One region of the Amedibacillus sp. YH-ame10 genome, then DNA from elsewhere that is predicted to be linked to it. Evidence: riboswitches for the same ligand, from Rfam matches in the RefSeq annotation. Region 1 holds a riboswitch; the other holds the start of a gene.

Region 1 (4,448 bases):
GAAGAAGCCAGTTCAATTTCATAAAAAAGCATAGACGAAAAGGAACATGAATGATGTTCCTTTTTGATACTTGAAAATTTTCACTTCATCTGCTAAAATAAAAATATATTGTCACGAAGTAGTGACAGGGTGGTGAATATGATAAAGTATAAAGTAAAAGCTGGGAACGAATATTTACAAACATTTGCATCAAAGACAGAGAGCGATATGGTGCTGTTGTTTTTGCATGGAGGACCGGGAAGTGGTGCTTGGCCTTTGATTATGCATGAGGCAATGCAAAAGCTATGTGATAAGTATCGTTGTGTGTTTTATGATCAAAGAGGATGTGGACTTTCGTATTATGATTTAAAACAAGGGATTTCATTTGAAGAATGCATGCAAGATGTAGTTTGTGTTGCCAAAGATATAAGAGAACGTTTTCCTTGTAAGTCTTTGTTGTTGTGTGCGGAAGATTTATCAGGGTTTCTTGCGCTTCAAACACAACATCATTATGCGGATGTATTTGATGGTATGATTTTAATGAATCCGATTTTGTTGTTGACCAGTGAGGCATCTGATGCGTTTTATCAAATGTTAAAACATCGTGCGTTGGAAAGAGGAAACAATGAACTGAAAAAGTTTGTAACTATTCTGGAAGATCAAACACCTGTACAATTTTTTCAAAATCAACATGTGAACCAATGGATACATTCCGATAAAAATACATCGGTTCCATTGCGTCATATTGCGGCTATTTCTAGTTGGTTATTTGATCATCCAAGTGAAGAAGCATTACATGATGTAACTGTACCTACATTATTGATGCAGGGAAGTGAAGATGTGATTGCGAAAGAAGGATACATCATTGATGCCTTGGTTAGAATGAAGAATCCTTTCCTTGTTTATGAATCCTTCCCATATAGTGGACGCAAAATCTATGAGGATCAACCACTACAGTTTTTAGAACGTATCGATAAATTCTTGAAAGAAGAATTTTTATGGAACTTATAGTTATCGGTTGTTTTGGACAACGTTCCTCCTATATGTTAGCTACAAAGATAGGCAAGCTGGAAGGAAATGAATCCTTATATGTAGATTCTCTTTCTAATATTTTGGAAACATATGAACAATTGTCTACTACATATGAATGTTGTGTTGCTTATGGTTCTATTTCAATGATAGATTCGCGTTATAATGTAAGGATGTATGATTTACAACATAAAATATCACAAATATGGGTAGCTCCACAAGCACAATATATGATGCATCGTATAGAGAAAGCTTTTGTAGGAAGCGATATTTTACCGCATATGATAAATCAACGGGTGTTTGGTATTATGGATGCCCAATCGTTATGGAATGAAATAAAAGCTGCAAGGTAAGTAAGTCCTTAGAAAATAGAATAGCACTAGCTATCAGGAGTAGATTATGGTAGATTTGAATGAGGTGTTAACGTTTAGTGAAGCAGCAGAAAAATGGGGGTTTTCTGATGGTAATACACTACGTAAGGCAGTAGAGAGAAACAAGTTTGAAGCTCATGAGATACGAAAGAGTGGGAATGTATGGTTAACTACCTACGAAGCAATGGTTCGTGTGTTTGGGCAACCGGCAAATGTTGTATATACCATTTATTACGCAGATATTATCAAGATTGCGGCACAGTATAAAAATGAAGATTTTAATTTTCAGAAAGATACGCAAATAATTTATGAAGAAGCTATTTCAACAATGCGAAGTGGAGGACAAGTGGCGATTGTGGAAAGTAAACAACATCCCAATATCCTTGCGCGTGTTTTTACGAATAAAGAAGAATTGGAAGAGTGGTTTCACTATTTATTCAAACGCTTAAAAAACAAACGTAAAAATAGAGTATAATTTCATGAAAATAAACATGCTTTATTTACAGAGGATATGAAAAGAAATGTAATTAAATTCATGAAGAAAAGGTGTTGACGATTGCATTTAATAATGGTAAATTATAAGTAGTTATATGACTGACGGAAGTGGAATTGACCACAGGGAGTATAATGTTAAGCAGAGCCGACCGTCTGGGCAGAAGAGTCCAGTATGTGTTAGGCTCTTTCTTTATATAGATTTGTAAGAATTGCAAGGCGTTTGCTTTGCATGAAAAAACAAATCAAAGTATAATATAGACGTTATAAGACTAGGAGGAAAGCAGAACAATGACAACAAACAATCGTAATGAATGGCAAGGCTTTGAAGGTCGTATTTGGAAAGAAGAAGTGAACGTACGTGACTTCATTCAAAACAACTACAAACCATATGATGGGGATGAATCATTCTTAGCAGATCCAAGTGAGGCTACAAACAAATTATGGGGTGAACTTCAAAAGTTACAAAAAGAAGAACGCGCTAAGGGTGGCGTTTTAGATATGGAGACAGACATCGTATCTTCTTTAACTTCTTATGGTCCAGGGTATATTAGTGAGGCAATGAAAGAGTTAGAAACGATCGTTGGTTTACAAACAGATAAACCATTGAAACGTGCATTTATGCCTTATGGTGGTATTAAAATGAGTGAAGAAGCATGTACTACGTATGGTTATGAACCAAGCGCAAAGCTTCATGAAATCTTCCATGAATATCATAAGACTCATAACGATGCAGTTTTTCAATGTTATACACCAGAAATGCGTCAAGCTCGTAAATATAAAATCGTAACAGGACTTCCTGATACGTACGGCCGTGGTCGTATCGTAGGGGATTATCGTCGTATTGCATTATATGGTATCGATTATTTAATTGAACAGAAGCAAGTAGATTTAGCAAACTGTGGATGTGGAACAATGATGGATGATATCATTCGTCAACGTGAAGAATTGGCAGAACAAATCAAAGCATTAAAGGGTATGAAAGAAATGGCTGCTCTTTATGGATTTGATATCAGCAAACCTGCAGCAAATGCAAAAGAAGCAATGCAGTGGACATACTTTGGATATCTTGCGGCTATCAAAACACAAAATGGTGCTGCAATGTCTATTGGACGTGTATCTACATTCTTAGATATTTATATCGAACGTGATCTTGCAAGTGGAACATTAACGGAAAGTGAAGCACAAGAAATGGTGGATCACATGACCATGAAATTCCGTATGGTAAAATTTGCTCGTATTCCTTCTTACAACGAGTTATTCTCTGGAGATCCAGTTTGGGCAACTTTAGATGTTGCTGGATTAGGTATGGATGGACGTCACATGGTTACGAAAAGTGACTACCGTTTCCTTCATACATTAGAAAACATGGGTCCTTCACCAGAACCTAATCTAACTGTATTATATTCTTCTCATTTACCTGAAGCATTTAAAAATTATGCATCTCGTATTTCTATTGAGACAAGTTCTGTACAATATGAAAATGATGATGTAATGCGTCCTGTATGGGGAGATGACTATGCCGTTTGTTGTTGTGTGAGTGCGACACAGACGGGAAAAGAAATGCAGTTCTTTGGAGCTCGTGCAAACCTTGCGAAATGTTTATTATATGCCATCAATGGTGGTATGGATGAAAAAGCAAAAGTACAAGTTGGCCCACAATATACACCAATTACATCAGAATATCTAGATTACGATGAAGTTATGCAAAAATACGATATTATGATGGAATGGTTGGTAGACTTGTATGTGAATATTTTGAATTTGATTCAATATATGCATGATAAATATTACTATGAAGCTAGTCAAATGGCATTGATTGATACTGCTGTACGTAGAACATTTGCGACTGGTATTGCAGGATTCTCTCATGTTGTAGATTCTATTAGTGCGATTAAATACGCAAAAGTGAAAACAATCCGTGATGAAAGCGGACTTGTCATTGATTATGAAACAGAAGGAGATTTCCCACGTTATGGTAATGATGATGATCGTGCAGATGATATCGCTGTTTGGTTATTGAAGACATTCATTGGTAAAATCGAAAAACGTCACACATACCGTGATTCTGAGCCAACGACTTCTATCTTAACAATTACTAGTAATGTAGTGTATGGGAAAGCCACAGGAGCACTTCCTGATGGACGTAAAGCTGGCGCACCTTTAGCACCAGGAGCAAACCCTGCATATGGTGCAGAACAAAATGGATTATTAGCATCCTTAAATTCAGTTGCGAAACTTCCTTATGAATATGCACTTGATGGTATTAGTAATACACAAACAATCAATCCAGATGCATTAGGACACAATGCGCAAGAGCGTGTGAAAAACTTAATGAACGTGTTAGATGGTTATTTTGATCAAGGCGCACATCACTTAAATGTAAATGTATTTGGAATCGAAAAATTGAAGGATGCAATGGAGCACCCTGAAAAAGAAGAATATGCGAACTTTACAATTCGTGTATCTGGTTATGCAGTAAAATTCATTGATTTAACTCGTGAACAACAGATGGATGTAATTTCTAGAACTTGTCACGCAAGTATGTAACACAGCAAGGTCTATTTCTGTAAAGGA
Region 2 (4,448 bases), on a different contig from region 1:
AAGGATTTCTCTGGAGTTACTAAAAACATACATAAAGGCACACTTAAAAAGAGTAGAAATATACATATCGTCATATGTTGTACAATTCTTTGTGCTTTCATAGAGACCTCCTTAGAAACGGAAATATAAAAATGGATTGTAAGTATCTGATGCCATTCGAGAAGTGCATAACAAGAGAAGTAACATCGTTATAAATAGTGTTATATATAAGATGTAGGACTTGTTTTTCAAACGCACATAAATCTTATGTACTAGTGGAGTACAACCTACTAACGCAAAGACAATAAGCAGTATTTGTGTATTCCATAAATAAAGTGTGAAAGCATCCATCCAACCTTGACTTTTAAATCCGATAAACACTTGCATATAAGATACTGCAGAAGCAATATCCTCACAGGCAAATAGAATCCATCCAAAAGCGATGATGATAAAGAAGTAAAGTCTAGATAAGAATGCATGTGAATGTAACCATTTCCCAATACCATATTTTTCAAGAATAATGAAAATCCCACAGTACAATCCCCATATGACAAAATTCCAACTAGCTCCATGCCATAATCCCGTTAGAAACCAAACGACTAGTAAGTTACCTATCGTTTTAGATATTCCTTTACGATTACCACCAAGTGGAATATACACATATTCACGAAACCAAGTGCCTAGGGTCATATGCCATCTTCTCCAAAACTCACTCATACTCTTTGAAATATAAGGGTAATTGAAGTTTTCAGGAAAATGAAATCCAAACATCTTACCAAGTCCGATTGCCATATCACTATACCCACTAAAATCATAATATAACTGTAGTAAGAATGCGAGTATACCAATCCAAGAGGTAAGCATGCTCATTTGAGACAAAGAGGAAACTTGATTCCAAATAGAACCCAAAGGATTGGCAAGGAGTACTTTCTTAGATAATCCACAGATAAATCTTTGGATTCCTTCATAAAACAAAGAAGAAGACGTTGTTCGATTCGTAATCTGTAAAGAGATATCACGATAACGTACAATAGGACCCGCAATCAATTGAGGAAAGAAGGTTACATACATTCCAAAATTCATGAAATTTGTTTGTGGTAAAGTTTCTTTGCGGTAAATATCAATTGGGTAGGTTAGGGTTTGGAAGGTATAAAAGGAAATACCAATCGGCAAAGCAATCTGCATAATATCCAAGGTACCTGTTTGAAGTAGGGTGGATATATTCCAAAGGAAGAAATTGAAATATTTAAAGAAAGCTAACAATGCAATATTGAAGATTACGGAGGCAATGACATATGTTTTTGCCTTCTGTTTTGTATCAAGATTTCGATAGACAAGTTTACCGATCTGAAAATTTACCAGAATTGATACTAGCATTACTATAATATATACAGGTTCTTGCCAGCCATAAAAAAACAAGCTAACAACAAAAAGGCATCCATTACGATACCTTTTTGGTAAAACATAGTACATAAGTAACACGAGTGGTAAATATGCAAATAAAAATAGTAAACTTGAGAATAACATTAGAAGTCTTTCTTTAATTCCTTCATAATATCTTCCGCTTTTTCAGCGATTACGATAATGAAATAGTTTCCACTTTCATATTCTTGACGATTTTTTACCAATTCATATTGATCAGGCAAATAAGTAGACCATGTATCTTCATTTGTTTTCATACGTTGATCTAGGGCTTTTTTAATTACATCTTTTTTTCCATCTTTCGCTTCTATCATAATGATTTCTGTAGCTTGTACATTCATCATAGGAATTGCGATAGCATATTGTTCTACATCCGCTACATCGATTTGAAACAAGTCTTTTAAAACTTGATCATCTACTTCCATAGTCGCAGGCAATTCATCTGCCTTACTTTCTAAAATAGTACTTACTGCTTTCTTTACATCAACATCATTTCCTTTGCTGGAACATCCACTTAAACATAACATTCCAACGACAAAACATAACAATATTTTTTTCATAGTATCCTCCATACTTAAGATGTCTATATTTTAACATGGTTATACTTCTTAGGCTACTATACAATTATAAAAATAAGGAGATTATATAAGGGATAGCAAAAAATCGCATATTAGATATCAGAATTCATTGACCTTGTAATATTTGTGGTATAAAATAAAAGCAGTTATACGACTGACGGAAGTGGAATTGACCACATGAAGTATAATCGTAAGTGAGCCGACCGTCTGGGTGAAGAGTCCAGAAATATCGGCTCTTTTTCTATGGAAAGGAAGAATTTATATGAAAGAAATGGAATTAAAGTACGGTTGTAATCCAAATCAAAAACCCGCAAGAATTTATACGAAGAATCATGATTTACCAATTCAAATTTTAAATGGAAAAGCAGGGTATATCAATTTATTGGATGCTTTGAATAGTTGGCAATTGGTAAAGGAATTAAAAGAAGCTACGGGTTTACCAGCAGCCGCAAGCTTTAAACATGTGTCTCCTGCAGGAGCTGCTGTTTACGTGCCAATGGATGAAACTTTGAAACAGATTTATTTTGTGGATGGAGTGGAGTGTACACCAATGGCTAGCGCATACATGCGAGCTCGTGGAAGTGATCGTATGTCTAGTTATGGAGATTTTGCGGCACTTAGTGATGAGTGTGATGAAGCATGTGCAACCTATTTGGCTAGAGAGGTTAGCGATGGCGTGATTGCGCCTTCATATTCAAAAGAAGCACTTGAAATCCTTAAGAAAAAGAAGAAAGGGAACTATTTGGTAATACAAATAGATCCAAGCTATGTTCCAGAAGAAATCGAACGTAAAGATGTATTTGGAGTCACTTTTGAACAAGGAAGAAATAATGTGTCCATCAATGAAGACTTATTAAAAGAATTACCTACTAAGAACAAAGTGTTGAGTGAAGGTGCTAAACGAGATTTAATGATAGCACTTATTACATTGAAATACACTCAATCTAATTCCGTTTGTTATGTGAAAGATGGACAAGCTATAGGCATCGGTGCGGGTCAACAATCCCGTGTACACTGTACTAGACTTGCTGGAAATAAAGCAGATAATTGGTATTTACGTCAACATGAAAAAGTATTATCTCTTCCATTTGTAGAAGGAATACGAAGAGCAGATCGTGACAATACCATTGATGTATATATATCGGATGATTATGAAGATGTACTTGCGGAAGGAACTTGGCAAAATATCTTTACGCATAAACCAGACGTATTTACAAAAGAAGAAAAGAAGGCTTGGTTATCTACATTTACCGATGTATCTTTAGGTTCTGATGCATTCTTCCCATTTGGAGATAATATCGAACGTGCACATCGCAGTGGAGTATGTTATATTGCGCAAGCAGGTGGATCCATTCGTGATGACAATGTAATTGAAACATGTGATAAATATGATATAGCGATGGCGTTTACGCACCTTCGTTTATTTCATCATTAATTTAGAAAAAGTGGGTTTCCACTTTTTCTTTTGCGAAATACTTAGTAAACATAAGGGAATGTGGTAAAATAATTTCATATGGAGGATATTTATTTATGAAAAATGTTTTGGATCATACGCTGGCACATCAGCGATACTTTGAAGAAATGACAAGAATCCCACATGGTTCTTTTCAGGAAGGTGCGTATGCGAAGTATTTGGTTGCATTCGCAAAGGAACATCAACTTGCCTATAAACACGATGAGATGAACAACGTGATTATTTATAAAGATGCTTCAAAAGGATATGAAGATCATCCTGCACTGATTTTACAAGCACATACGGATATGGTATGTGAAAAGAATAAAGATACAGAATTTGATTTTTATAAGGATGCTTTACAACTTGTGATAGAAGATGGCTTTTTGAAAGCGAAGGGGACAACATTAGGCGCGGATGATGGAACTGGTGTTGCATATATGTTAGCCATACTTGAAGATAAAGAGGCGAAACATCCTGCACTTGAATGTATCTTTACCGTACAAGAAGAGGTTGGTTTATTTGGGGCTATGGCAATCAAAAAAGAAGATATTCACGCAAAGAGAATGATCAACTTAGATGATGGTGGAGAGAGTGCTACTTGTACAACGAGTGCTGGGGGAGTAAATGTTATATTGAAAAAAGAACGTATCTTGGTTCCTGTTAGTACACAAGGATATTCCTTAGAAGTAAAGGGTTTGTTTGGTGGACATAGTGGGGGAGAAATTGATAAAGAAAGAGGCAATGCTAATAAATTATTGGCACGTATTTTATATAAAATAGATTCCACTTGTGGATTACAGATTCATAGTATCAATGGAGGAATCAAAGACAATGCCATTCCTCGTGAAGCAGTTGCCCTGTTTGTGAGTGATGCATCTTATGAAACCATGGAAAAGCTTGTACGTACCTTTGAAAAAGAAATCAAAAAAGAATTAGAATTTAGTGATAAAGGTGTACATGTCGTATTCCAAAAAGAAGAAGTTTGTGAGGCAATGGCAACAGTAGAAAGTGAA

What was found. A riboswitch is a leader RNA that binds a small molecule or an ion and turns the genes downstream of it on or off. The one in region 1 is predicted to bind ZMP and ZTP.
Region 2: another riboswitch for ZMP and ZTP. It lies ahead of ACWG42_RS00765 (phosphoribosylaminoimidazolecarboxamide formyltransferase); the one in region 1 lies ahead of pflB (formate C-acetyltransferase).

What each region holds. Positions count from the first base shown of each region.
Region 1 covers NZ_JBSPFA010000016.1:51,386-55,833, reverse strand. Annotated here, with positions in the region: gene ACWG42_RS08455 (ABC transporter ATP-binding protein) at 1-34, shown strand, start outside; gene ACWG42_RS08450 (alpha/beta fold hydrolase) at 139-990, shown strand; gene ACWG42_RS08445 (hypothetical protein) at 978-1,361, shown strand; gene ACWG42_RS08440 (helix-turn-helix domain-containing protein) at 1,408-1,854, shown strand; ZMP/ZTP riboswitch at 1,960-2,040, shown strand; gene pflB (formate C-acetyltransferase) at 2,163-4,421, shown strand.
Region 2 covers NZ_JBSPFA010000001.1:150,449-154,896, reverse strand. Annotated here, with positions in the region: gene ACWG42_RS00780 (DHHW family protein) at 1-101, opposite strand, end outside; gene ACWG42_RS00775 (MBOAT family O-acyltransferase) at 112-1,356, opposite strand; gene ACWG42_RS00770 (DUF4358 domain-containing protein) at 1,506-1,961, opposite strand; ZMP/ZTP riboswitch at 2,120-2,199, shown strand; gene ACWG42_RS00765 (phosphoribosylaminoimidazolecarboxamide formyltransferase) at 2,242-3,414, shown strand; gene pepD (beta-Ala-His dipeptidase) at 3,510-4,448, shown strand, end outside.